One region of the Paenibacillus sp. FSL R7-0331 genome, then DNA from elsewhere that is predicted to be linked to it. Evidence: riboswitches for the same ligand, from Rfam matches in the RefSeq annotation. Region 1 holds a riboswitch; each other region holds the start of a gene.
What was found. A riboswitch is a leader RNA that binds a small molecule or an ion and turns the genes downstream of it on or off. The one in region 1 is predicted to bind cobalamin.

Region 2: it holds a riboswitch for cobalamin, as region 1 does, so the genes downstream of both, R70331_RS08920 (energy-coupling factor ABC transporter permease) here and R70331_RS04215 (S-layer homology domain-containing protein) in region 1, are expected to answer to the same signal.
Region 3: it holds a riboswitch for cobalamin, as region 1 does, so the genes downstream of both, R70331_RS01990 (anaerobic ribonucleoside triphosphate reductase) here and R70331_RS04215 (S-layer homology domain-containing protein) in region 1, are expected to answer to the same signal.

Annotation. Positions count from the first base shown of each region.
Region 1 is NZ_CP009284.1:980,017-983,290, reverse strand. It holds gene R70331_RS04215 (S-layer homology domain-containing protein) at 1-1,277, opposite strand, end outside; cobalamin riboswitch at 1,515-1,719, opposite strand; gene R70331_RS04205 (GAP1-N2 domain-containing protein) at 2,725-3,274, opposite strand, start outside.
Region 2 is NZ_CP009284.1:2,174,378-2,177,651, reverse strand. It holds gene cbiQ (cobalt ECF transporter T component CbiQ) at 1-558, opposite strand, end outside; gene R70331_RS08925 (energy-coupling factor ABC transporter substrate-binding protein) at 542-838, opposite strand; gene R70331_RS08920 (energy-coupling factor ABC transporter permease) at 838-1,602, opposite strand; cobalamin riboswitch at 1,814-2,002, opposite strand; gene R70331_RS08915 (ArsR/SmtB family transcription factor) at 2,140-3,072, shown strand; gene R70331_RS08910 (hypothetical protein) at 3,230-3,274, opposite strand, start outside.
Region 3 is NZ_CP009284.1:459,938-463,211, forward strand. It holds gene R70331_RS01990 (anaerobic ribonucleoside triphosphate reductase) at 1-1,785, opposite strand, end outside; cobalamin riboswitch at 2,129-2,358, opposite strand; gene R70331_RS01995 (MTH1187 family thiamine-binding protein) at 2,714-3,022, shown strand; tRNA gene R70331_RS02000 (tRNA-Thr) at 3,112-3,183, shown strand.

The DNA of each region.
Region 1 (3,274 bases):
TAGCTCCAGCCGTCATAGCCGCCGAACAGTCCCGCAGTCACATTCCCGATTGCCGTAACATAACTGCCGGAAGGGTTCGTAAGCGCCAGACCGTTCAGTGCTGCGACCTTCTCCAGCGCTTCAAGGGCATTGCCTGCATAAGCACTGCCTTGTCCCAGCGTACCCTGCGGCCCTTCAATTACGAGCGGTACATACACCAGCGGATTCTGCGCTGCCGGCTTCGTAAAGTCATACAGCTTCCCGTTATTACCGCCGCTGAACAGGTTGTAGGCAACAAGTGCCTGCAGCCCTTGTTCAGTTGCGTAGGCATTGACGCTTCCGCTCTCATTATGGGCAAAGCCGCCGCCGGCTTTGAAGAAGCTCAGCAGTCTTCCGATCAGGTCTCCGTCTGTCTTGGTAAAATCCGGTCCTGCCGGGTCTATGCCGAAGGAGGTCAGGCCGATAATAACCTGGGCGGCACTCTCGCTGTTATCGCCGTATCCGCCTTTACTGTCCTGCGCAGCGGATAACCAGGCTACCGCCTTCTGTCCGGCAGTTGCTACTGCCGGCTCATTCCGGTGCGCAGCCAGCGCCGTCAAAGCCATCGCCGTCATATCCGGGTCACTGGCACCTGATGACAGGGTAAAGCCGCCGTCTGCCTTCTGCTTGGACAAAATCTCGCTTAACAGCGCCGCTTTGCTCCATTTGGCATCACTCGGCAGGGTATAATCACCGGAATCCAGCGCAAGCAGCGCATATACCGGGGCATTGAGCGTCTGTCCGCTGATCTTATCATTGTTATAGATCTTCTCAATCAGATTGTAGCCCGCCGAGGAGCCGCTGCCGGCGTAATTCTCCGGATCCGCACCAACTGCCTTCACCGCAAGCACAATCCGAGCATAATCCGTCACGCTGGCAAAGCTGCCGCCGGCTGCGCTAACCTTTTGCACAAGGGTCTGCACATAGCTGTCAGGCACATCATAGCCGGCCTGGGCAAGCCCGATTGCCTGCCAATCTGACGTTACGCCGCTGTTCAAAACATACTCAGCAGTCTTGTAGGTAGCCTCTTTTACAGTAACCTGGCCATTGTCCGCTGCTACCAGCGTACTAAGCAGTCCCGGGGAAGCATCATCCGCTGTATACACAGCCTCCGTTACACTTTCCGCTCCTTGAACCGCTGAAGCATCCGCTGCAGCATAGCTTTGGCCGGACGGGACAACAGCTCCCCCTATAATGGAGATAATCAGCAATAAAGCCAGGCCGAGTCTCAGGAACTTGGCAGAATAATTCTTTTTCATCTTTACCCTCTTTCCTATTAATTAATAGAATGATCCTTCAATTGCCCCTAGCCCAACATAAAAACCGCCCTGATTAAGGGCGGCCGGGAAGAATACAAATTAACGGCAGGACGGCTGTAAGCTAAGCCTGCTCATCACAAGCCCGGCCATAAGCAAGCACAACTTGTGCAAAGCACACTATCGCCTTAAGCCGCAGTCCATCTGCAAGTGTTCCGCATTCTTACCCCACGAAGAAGTGAAACGTCTGTGAAAAAGGCAGGTCTCCTGGCTTGTGCTTCATCGTTCCCCCTTGCCTTCCCGCCCTTCTAAACATCCGGACAGTGGCACATCAGCAGGGGTCACTCTGCATTTACAGTGGCGGGACCGCGCCGGATTCGCACCGGCCTTCCCTATTAAGCGGTTCTATCAAGGTAGAACACGCACCCTTTTCACTAGCTTATTAAATTTTAATATTCATAATCATAGCTAGTATTCCCCTGTATGTCCATAGAAAAGCTGTAACAATCTCATTCCACTCTATGTCAGTAGGGCGGCAGGTGAACAGGCGTCAGCAGCAGAATTGCTTCTACCCGGCAAATATGTGTCAGGGAGAGCATGCCCGCGCAGACTTCCTTCTCAGCCCTTTCCCATACAATAATTACCCGCCCCCTGCCATGCAGCCCTCCCTTTCTCTCCGACTAGCTATACCCTCTTCCTCTTCCTCTTCCTCTTCCTCTTCCTCTTCCTCTTCCTCTTCCTCCTACTCCTACTCCTACTCCTACTCCTACTCCTACTCCTACTCCTACCTAATCCTACCCCACTCCTATTCCAAGTCCACTACTCCACTGCTCCAGTACTCCACCACTTCCCACTTCCCACTTCCCTCTTCACCACTCCACCACCACGCTAATTACTCGGACGACCTGCCGTGCAAACTACCACTGTCCTGATGCCTACAGCCCCTCTTTACTCCGACAACAAACACACCTGAAATTAGTTGGAAAAAAGTAATTTAATTCTGCCGGAATCCCGATTTTAGTGTAAATAGGTGGAAAATAGTTACTTAATCCTCTAGTTTTCTGCTTATTTCGAGTGATCGGCTGAATTAGATGGAGAATTTCCACATAAACCGGTTCATCGCTTATTTCTGCAAAGATTAGTTGTCTAAAATCCACTTAACTACAACCACCTCTTCAGCATTCCGCAGAAAAAAACCTGACCGCACCTGAACATTCCTGCCCGCCCCTCTGCCGATAGTTGTACTGATCAAAATCGAATTTATGCGCGTTGAGAATACGGAGGATTGGGATAAAATACTCTTTCACTGCGACAGCACCCTATATATTAGTATTCCACCGCCCACCATTGGCAGAAAAAAATCCTGAACGTACCCGTGCCGTTATCGGTCACTTGTACTGTTCAGGATTATATTAGTTGGTGACACTAGTTGGTCAGGGACAAACAGGCGTTACTGCGCACCCGCAGTACTCTCTGCATTAGCATCGTCAGAGCCGGCTGCATCTGTGTCAGCTCCACCGGATGCATTGTTGCCGCCAGCGTTGTTGCCAGTAGTACCGGCACCAGCCGAAGCATCAGGCGTTGCCCCCGCTGTAGCGGAAGGCTCCGCTGCCGGCGTGGAGGATGCTCCCGCCGCCGGGTCAGGCTGAACAATCAGCTTGTAATCACCGGCTTTGATCATGCTGCCGGCGGCAAGCACTGCACCCGGCTCCAGGTCAACGGTGACACGGTAGTACGCAGCGCCCGGCTGGCCGGATGACACCGGGGAAGAGACGGACTCGCCGCCGTCTCCTGTCCCGGTACTGGCATTACCAGCCGCGCCTTCAACCACTCCAGATCCGGCATTACCAGCCGCACCTTCATCCGCTCCAGACCCGGCATTACCAGCCGCGCCTTCATCCACTCCAGACCCGGCATTACCAGCTTCGCCTTCATCCACTCCAGACCCGGCATTACCAGCCGCACCTTCATCCACTCCAGACCCGGCATTACCAGCCGCG
Region 2 (3,274 bases), 1.2 Mb from region 1:
GAAGCCCCTTTTCCCGCCGCGCAGCCTCCGGGCCAGCAGCATGCCATGTGCGGTATCGCTGAGTATAAACAGAAACCGGTACATAATCAGCATCAGCTCCAGCACAATTTGCGGCATCCGCAGCCTGCGGAGCACCTGCAGCAGCTCACTGAAGGGTATTGTTAAAATGATGAACAGGAAACAGCTAAGGCAAGCCGTCACCCTTACCAGCAGAAACCCTGCACGCTCCAGGCCTGCGGCCGTAACATACAGGGGCAGAGCCGGAAGCTCATATATCCCCGCACCTGCGGCGGCAGGATGACCGAGCTCCAGCAGCAGCGCAGGCATGCCCAGAACATAGAACAGCAGCGCCGTGCCGGACAACAGCCCGTAAGCACGCAGCGGAATTCTGGCATAAGCTGTACACCATACCATCATCCAGACGGCAATGACAGCCTGGAGCACCGGATGCAGCGCATAGGACAGGATGAACATCACTGCGGCAAACAGGCTTTTCCACATGGGGGATATTGCACGCAGCGCATTGCTGCCGGATAAGACATCAATTCTTCTGATCATTCAGCTTCTGCTTATCCTGCTTGCCCCGCAGCAGCCCGATGGTATATCCGATCACTCCGGCTCCAATCGCTGCCTGCAGCGCAAACAGCATGCTTTCCGTTTCACCGGGCAGCTCGGTCAGCGGCTTGAACCAGGGCTCATACGCGGGATCTATCTCGGTGATTACACCTTCCGCAGCATCATCGGCTCCGCCGAACTCCCCGTTAACAAACAGCAGCGGCAGCACTACCAGCAGCACGACTGCGAGCAGCATCAGACCATTTTTCCACATAGCTTTCATTACAGGCTTCCCCCCTTGGCTTGCCGCTTGAGCAGTGACAGCTCATTCGGACTATAGGACTTCAGCCAGTTCCACAGCAGCACTGTCAGCAGTCCTTCACTTACCGCAAGCGGAATCTGGGTAACGGCAAAAATCCCGCCGAATTTCACAAGTGAACCCAGCACACCGCCGTCCGCCGATGGAAAAGCAACAGCCAGCTGAAATGAAGTCACCATATAGGTCATCAGATCCGCTACCGCTGCGGCACAGAATACAGCCAGCTTTTCACGGTCACCGGATTTCATAATCAGCCTGTACACCGCATACCCGGCAAACGGTCCGGCTACCGCCATTGAAAAAGCATTTGCCCCAAGGGTCGTTATCCCGCCGTGCGCCAGCAGCAGCGCCTGGAACAGCAGCACTACCGAGCCGACCACACTCATCGGCAGCGGCCCCAGTATAATTGCACCCAGCCCGGTTCCTGTCGGATGGGAGCTGCTTCCGGTGACGGAAGGCATTTTGAGCGCTGACAGTACGAAGGTAAAAGCTCCGGACAAACCGAGCAGCAGCTTCAGCTCAGGATTGTCCCTGGTCATACTTTTCAATTTGACAATGCCCAGAATAAAGAACGGGATAAATGCCGCCCACCAGAAAATCGCCCAGCCGACCGGCAAAAATCCTTCCATAATATGCATCGCTGCAGCCGTTCCCGGTTCATTCAGCAGAAAAAAGACCGTAAAGCCGGCAACCAGTGCCGCAAAACCCCAAGCTCCGCGTTTCTTCATTTCTTTTCCTCCTAAGCATTCATGATTGGTGCAGCAGAAAGCCAAAAAACTCCCGCCCTTCATGGGGCGGGAGTGATATGTACGTCATCAGGCATGCAAAGGAGGCCGGTCTGACTGCTGCATCGCCGGAACGTTCCCCGAAAACTCAGCGGCAGCTTGTGCCTTCAATTACATGAACCTATTCGTACACCGCTCCTATCCGCGTAGAGTCGTGGTGTGCGCTTGCAAGGTAGGTCTCCTGGCTCGAAATACTAACGCCCTGCTCCGTCTTCCCCGGAGAAGATCCGAGTGACATACTGGAGCATGACTCTTTCTTACAGTGGCGGGACCGCTCGGGAGTTGCACCCGATTCCCTGTTACCCCTTGCTGCTGCAAGGGCACCTTGTTCGCTTCTTATATAGTCGTGTACATTATATTAAGCCTCAGCCCAACTTGTCTGTGATAAAAGTGAAGCTTCCGCTTTCCGGGATTTCGCTTGTATTAATTCCTTTTAACTAATATAATTATTAATTAATTAATATGTATCGGAGGTTCATTATGAAACTAGATCTTACTGAAGAATCTCTGCCGGTCTATGAAGCTTTATCCAGCTCCGTAAGGCTGCATATGCTGCGGCTGCTGGCGGTTCAGCCGATGAATGTCAAGGAGCTGGCCGGAGCGGTTAAGCTCAGCAGTGCCATTATGACCATGCATGTGCGCAAGCTGGAGGCCGCCGGACTGATCAGCACCCATATGGCTCCAGGCAAAAGCGGACTGCAGAAGATTTGCTCGCTGGCCGCAGAGCGGGCAGAAATCACTTTTCCGGCACCGGATAAAGCAGAGCGCAAGGCCCACCGCAAAGAAATTCCTGTCGGGCATTACTCAGACTTCCAGATTGAGCCGACCTGCGGGCTAGCCACTACTGCCCAGGTAATCGGCAGCTTCGACGACCCCCGCTATTTCTGGGATATGGAGCGGATGAACGCCGGTATCCTCTGGTTCGGCAAGGGCTTTGTCGAATACAAAATCCCTAATTTCCTCTTATCCAGCCAGCAGCCGGATGAGCTTATCATTACAATGGAGATTGCCTCCGAAGCGCCGTCGATCAATAACAACTGGCCGTCGGATATTACCTTTACCCTGAACGGCAAGGTGCTCGGGTTCTGGACAAGCCCCGGTGATTACGGTGACAGCCGCGGCAAGTATACTCCTGCCTGGTGGCCGGCACTGACCAACCAGTACGGGCTGCTGAAGCAGCTGCGCATCACGCCGAAGGGAACGTTCATGGACGGCCTGAAGCTCTCCGACGTCACACTGGACCAGGTCGGCATCCGTGACAAGCAATGGACCTTCCGGCTCTCCGTCGAGGAGAACGCCGAGCACATCGGCGGACTCACCCTGTTCGGCAAAGGCTTTGGTAATTACAACGATGATCTGGTCGTCGAGCTGTTCTATACAGACGGTACCGCTCCGGCGGAGCAGGCGGAGTAACAGGGCTAACCGTTGCTGTCCATCGGCACCCGGACCGGCAGCACACACAAAAGCGGCAGTTATGGAGGTTTCCCAATCCATGACTGCCGCTTTTGTGTGTATAATGCAGGTTGCCGGCCCGCTTGTTTCAATGATTACCCTGGCCTGCCCGGATGGCTTATTCCTCCGCAGGCATTGGCTGCCATAGCCCGCCTCCCGGCAA
Region 3 (3,274 bases), 520 kb from region 1:
GCTGAAATAGCTGATCTGCTGCTCGAGCGCGTACTTAATGATTTTTACAAAAGCCGCCGGATTGCTCCGCGCATTACCGTTCAGCTCTACATAGGAGATTGCGCCGGCGTTGCAGTATTCATGGAACGGGGCTTCCAGACTGATCTTCTGGGCTGCGCCAAGCTCATGATATACAGGGATGTGGAACGAGTTCGTATAATACTCACGGTCTGTTACGCCCGGAATCGAGCCCAGTACCTTGCGGTCCACCTTGGTGAACTTGCCGGACAGGCCTTCAGCCGGTGTAGCAAACAGCGTAATATTCAGATCCAGCTCTTCGCTCTTACGGTCGCAGTATTCCCGCATGTGTCGGACGATGGCCACTGCTTTGGCGTGAACCTCCATGTCCTCGCCGTGGTGCTTGCCGTACATTGCCTTCATGCATTCTGCCATCCCGATGAAGCCGAGGGAGAGGCTGCCGTGCTTGAGCAGATCGCCCACAATATCCTCGGGAGCGAGTGCCTCGCCGCCTTCCCATACGCCCTCACGCATCATAAAGTCAGAGGCTTTGGCCTTCTGGGCTGCCTGGATACGGAAACGGTGCAGCAGGCCTTCCAGCGCAATATCCATATAGTGGTTGAGGTCATCGTAAAAGCCTTCTTCATCAGCCGCCAGCCGGCGTCCTGTAACAGTGCCGTGGGCAAGCCCGAGACGGACCAGGTTCAATGTGTTAAAGGACAGGTTGCCTTTGCCGGAGCAGTGATTGCGTCCAAAACGGTCGCCGAGCACACGTGTGCGGCAGCCCATTGTTGCGAATTCCGTATCCGGATCAGACGGATCATAATACTGCAGATTGAGCGGCGCATCCAGGTTGGCAAAGTTCGGATACAGTCTGCGCGCCGAGCATTCAGCCGCCTTCAGGAACAGTTCATAGTTCGGATCGCCCTGCTGCTGGTTAACACCCTGCTTGCATTTGAAAATCTGAATCGGGAATACCGGCGTCTCACCGCTGCCCAGGCCGTTCATCGTTGCGGTCAGGAGGGAGCTGATAACCAGCTGTCCTTCCGGTGAAGTGCAGGTACCATAGTTAATGCTTGTAAAAGGAATCTGTCCGCCCGAACGGCTGGACATTGTATTCAGGTTATGAATCATGCTCTCAGCAGCCTGCAGAGTTTCGCTCTCAGTCTCTTTCTGTGCGAAGCGGAAGGAGCGCGGATACTGCTCAGCCAGATCACTGCGGCTCATCGTGATGTCGCCGGCAATTTCACTTGCTTCGCCCTCTTCAAAGTAGCCGAGGCCCTTGCGGAACAGCTTGGCGAAGGATTTGGTCACATAAGGCGCGAGATCAAAATCAAGCTTGTTGGCCGATACGCCGCCATACTGGGCGTTCTGCTGAGACTGGAAAATAATCGCCACCAGCGACATTGCCGTCATAATCGAGTTCGGCGGGCGGACACTGCCGTTGCCGGTGTTGAAGCCTTCACGCAGCAGCCGTTCGAACGGAATAAAGATACAGTTGGTTGTTCCGATAGCGTATTGGTCCAGATCGTGGACATATACCACATTATCAAGAGTGGCCTGTACGAGCTGCGGCGGCATAGTGAAATTGCGGGCGTACCACTTGGAATATTCACTGCCGAATTTACTCATTTTACCGGAAAAGCTTTCCCCGTTCAGGTTGGCGTTCTCACGCAGCATATCCAGATCGGCGCTGTCAATAATATCCCGGCCTAAATGTATTAATTCATTCAGAAGAACCTCCTGTGCAGCTTGTCCGCTATTGTACCGTTTCTCCAGCAGCGTCATATGTAACTCTCTCCTCTCGGTATGGTTGTCCATTAAATCTATTTCATCCATAATCTGTTGTTGTCTGTCTGATCCCAGTAAAAAGGCACCTCCCGCCTTAAAGGCGGAAAATGCCCGGATGCGTTGTAAATACCCGGATGAGCGGATATTTGCCAGTGGTCTGGGTGTAAAGAGACAAGGGCATGAGGTCACCCTCTTGTCTTAAGCAGAAGCCGATACCTGAGGGCAATAGGGACTATCGTCCTCAGGTATCGGCAGCCTGATGTCCCTGTTATCAGGGGAGGCTGATTCTGCTGCTGCAGGCCGCATTCGGGCACCTCTCCTGTTCCTCGCAGGGGTACATAACGGTGCCCGGAAACAGGCAGGTCTCCTGGCTCCTGGTGCACCCAGAGGCTCCTTCCCGGGGGCTTGTCCGCCCTCCAGTGGCCTATGCCAAGGATGTGCCTGACAGGGAGTGTTCTCCCGGCCGGCATCCGGTTACAGTGGCGGGACCGCTGCGGATTTGCACCGCGCTTCCCTATTAAGCTCCTACTCTCTTAACAAGAGTAAAGCACCTGCTTCCACTATATTTGGTTGATGTTATTAAAAATACCCCAATATATTGTGTTTGTAAACCATTTTTTACAAAGCCGCGCGGGGAGCGGCTTCCGCCCGCTTACTCACAGCTGATCCACAACTAGTCCACAGGTAATCCACAGCCAAAGCCTGATATGAGGGGAAGAGGATTCATAAATTGTCCGAAAAGCTGCCACAAAGACTCCATAAATTTAGTGATTCTGACACTAGATTTATAGAAGGAAGCTTGTGAACGGTATGGGGCTTATATAGATGAAGAATGATGAATTTTTTGTGGCTAAATTTGTGGGGGAAGAGCGGAGTTGCTACAATGAAGGTGGTTTAAGAAATGAATCTCAGGAGGAATCTAACGATGGCAATCGGCGAAGTTACAGTCATTCCGATCGGCACAGGCAGCACCAGCCTTAGCAGCTATGTAGCTGATATGCAGCGTGTGCTGCAGACGGTGGAGGGGATTACGTTTGAGCTGACCTCCATGGGAACGATTATCGAGGGCCCGGTATCCAGGATTTTGGCGGCTGTAGAGGCGCTGCATGAGTCTCCGTTCAATGCCGGAGCACAGCGCGTATCAACGGCGCTCAAGATCGACGACCGCCGTGACAAGCCCTCCACGAGCCGCAGCAAGCTGCAGTCGGTCGAGAGCAAGCTGCAGGAAGAGTAGAGCCTTGGGTAACAGTATAAAAGGGTATTGGCGATTTTGACCAAAAGATGTATAATATTTTTGTTTCTGACGGGTATCTCAAGCTTCAGGCTGGTGTAGCTCAGGGGTAGAGCAACGCACTCGTAATGCGTAGGCCGGGGGTTCAATTCCCTTCACCAGCATGTTTACGAATCCAATCATGGCGCGGTTTCCGGGGTTTTCGGAGGCCGCGCCTTTTTTCATTATATCGCCTGTCTTCTACCATTCTTTTAC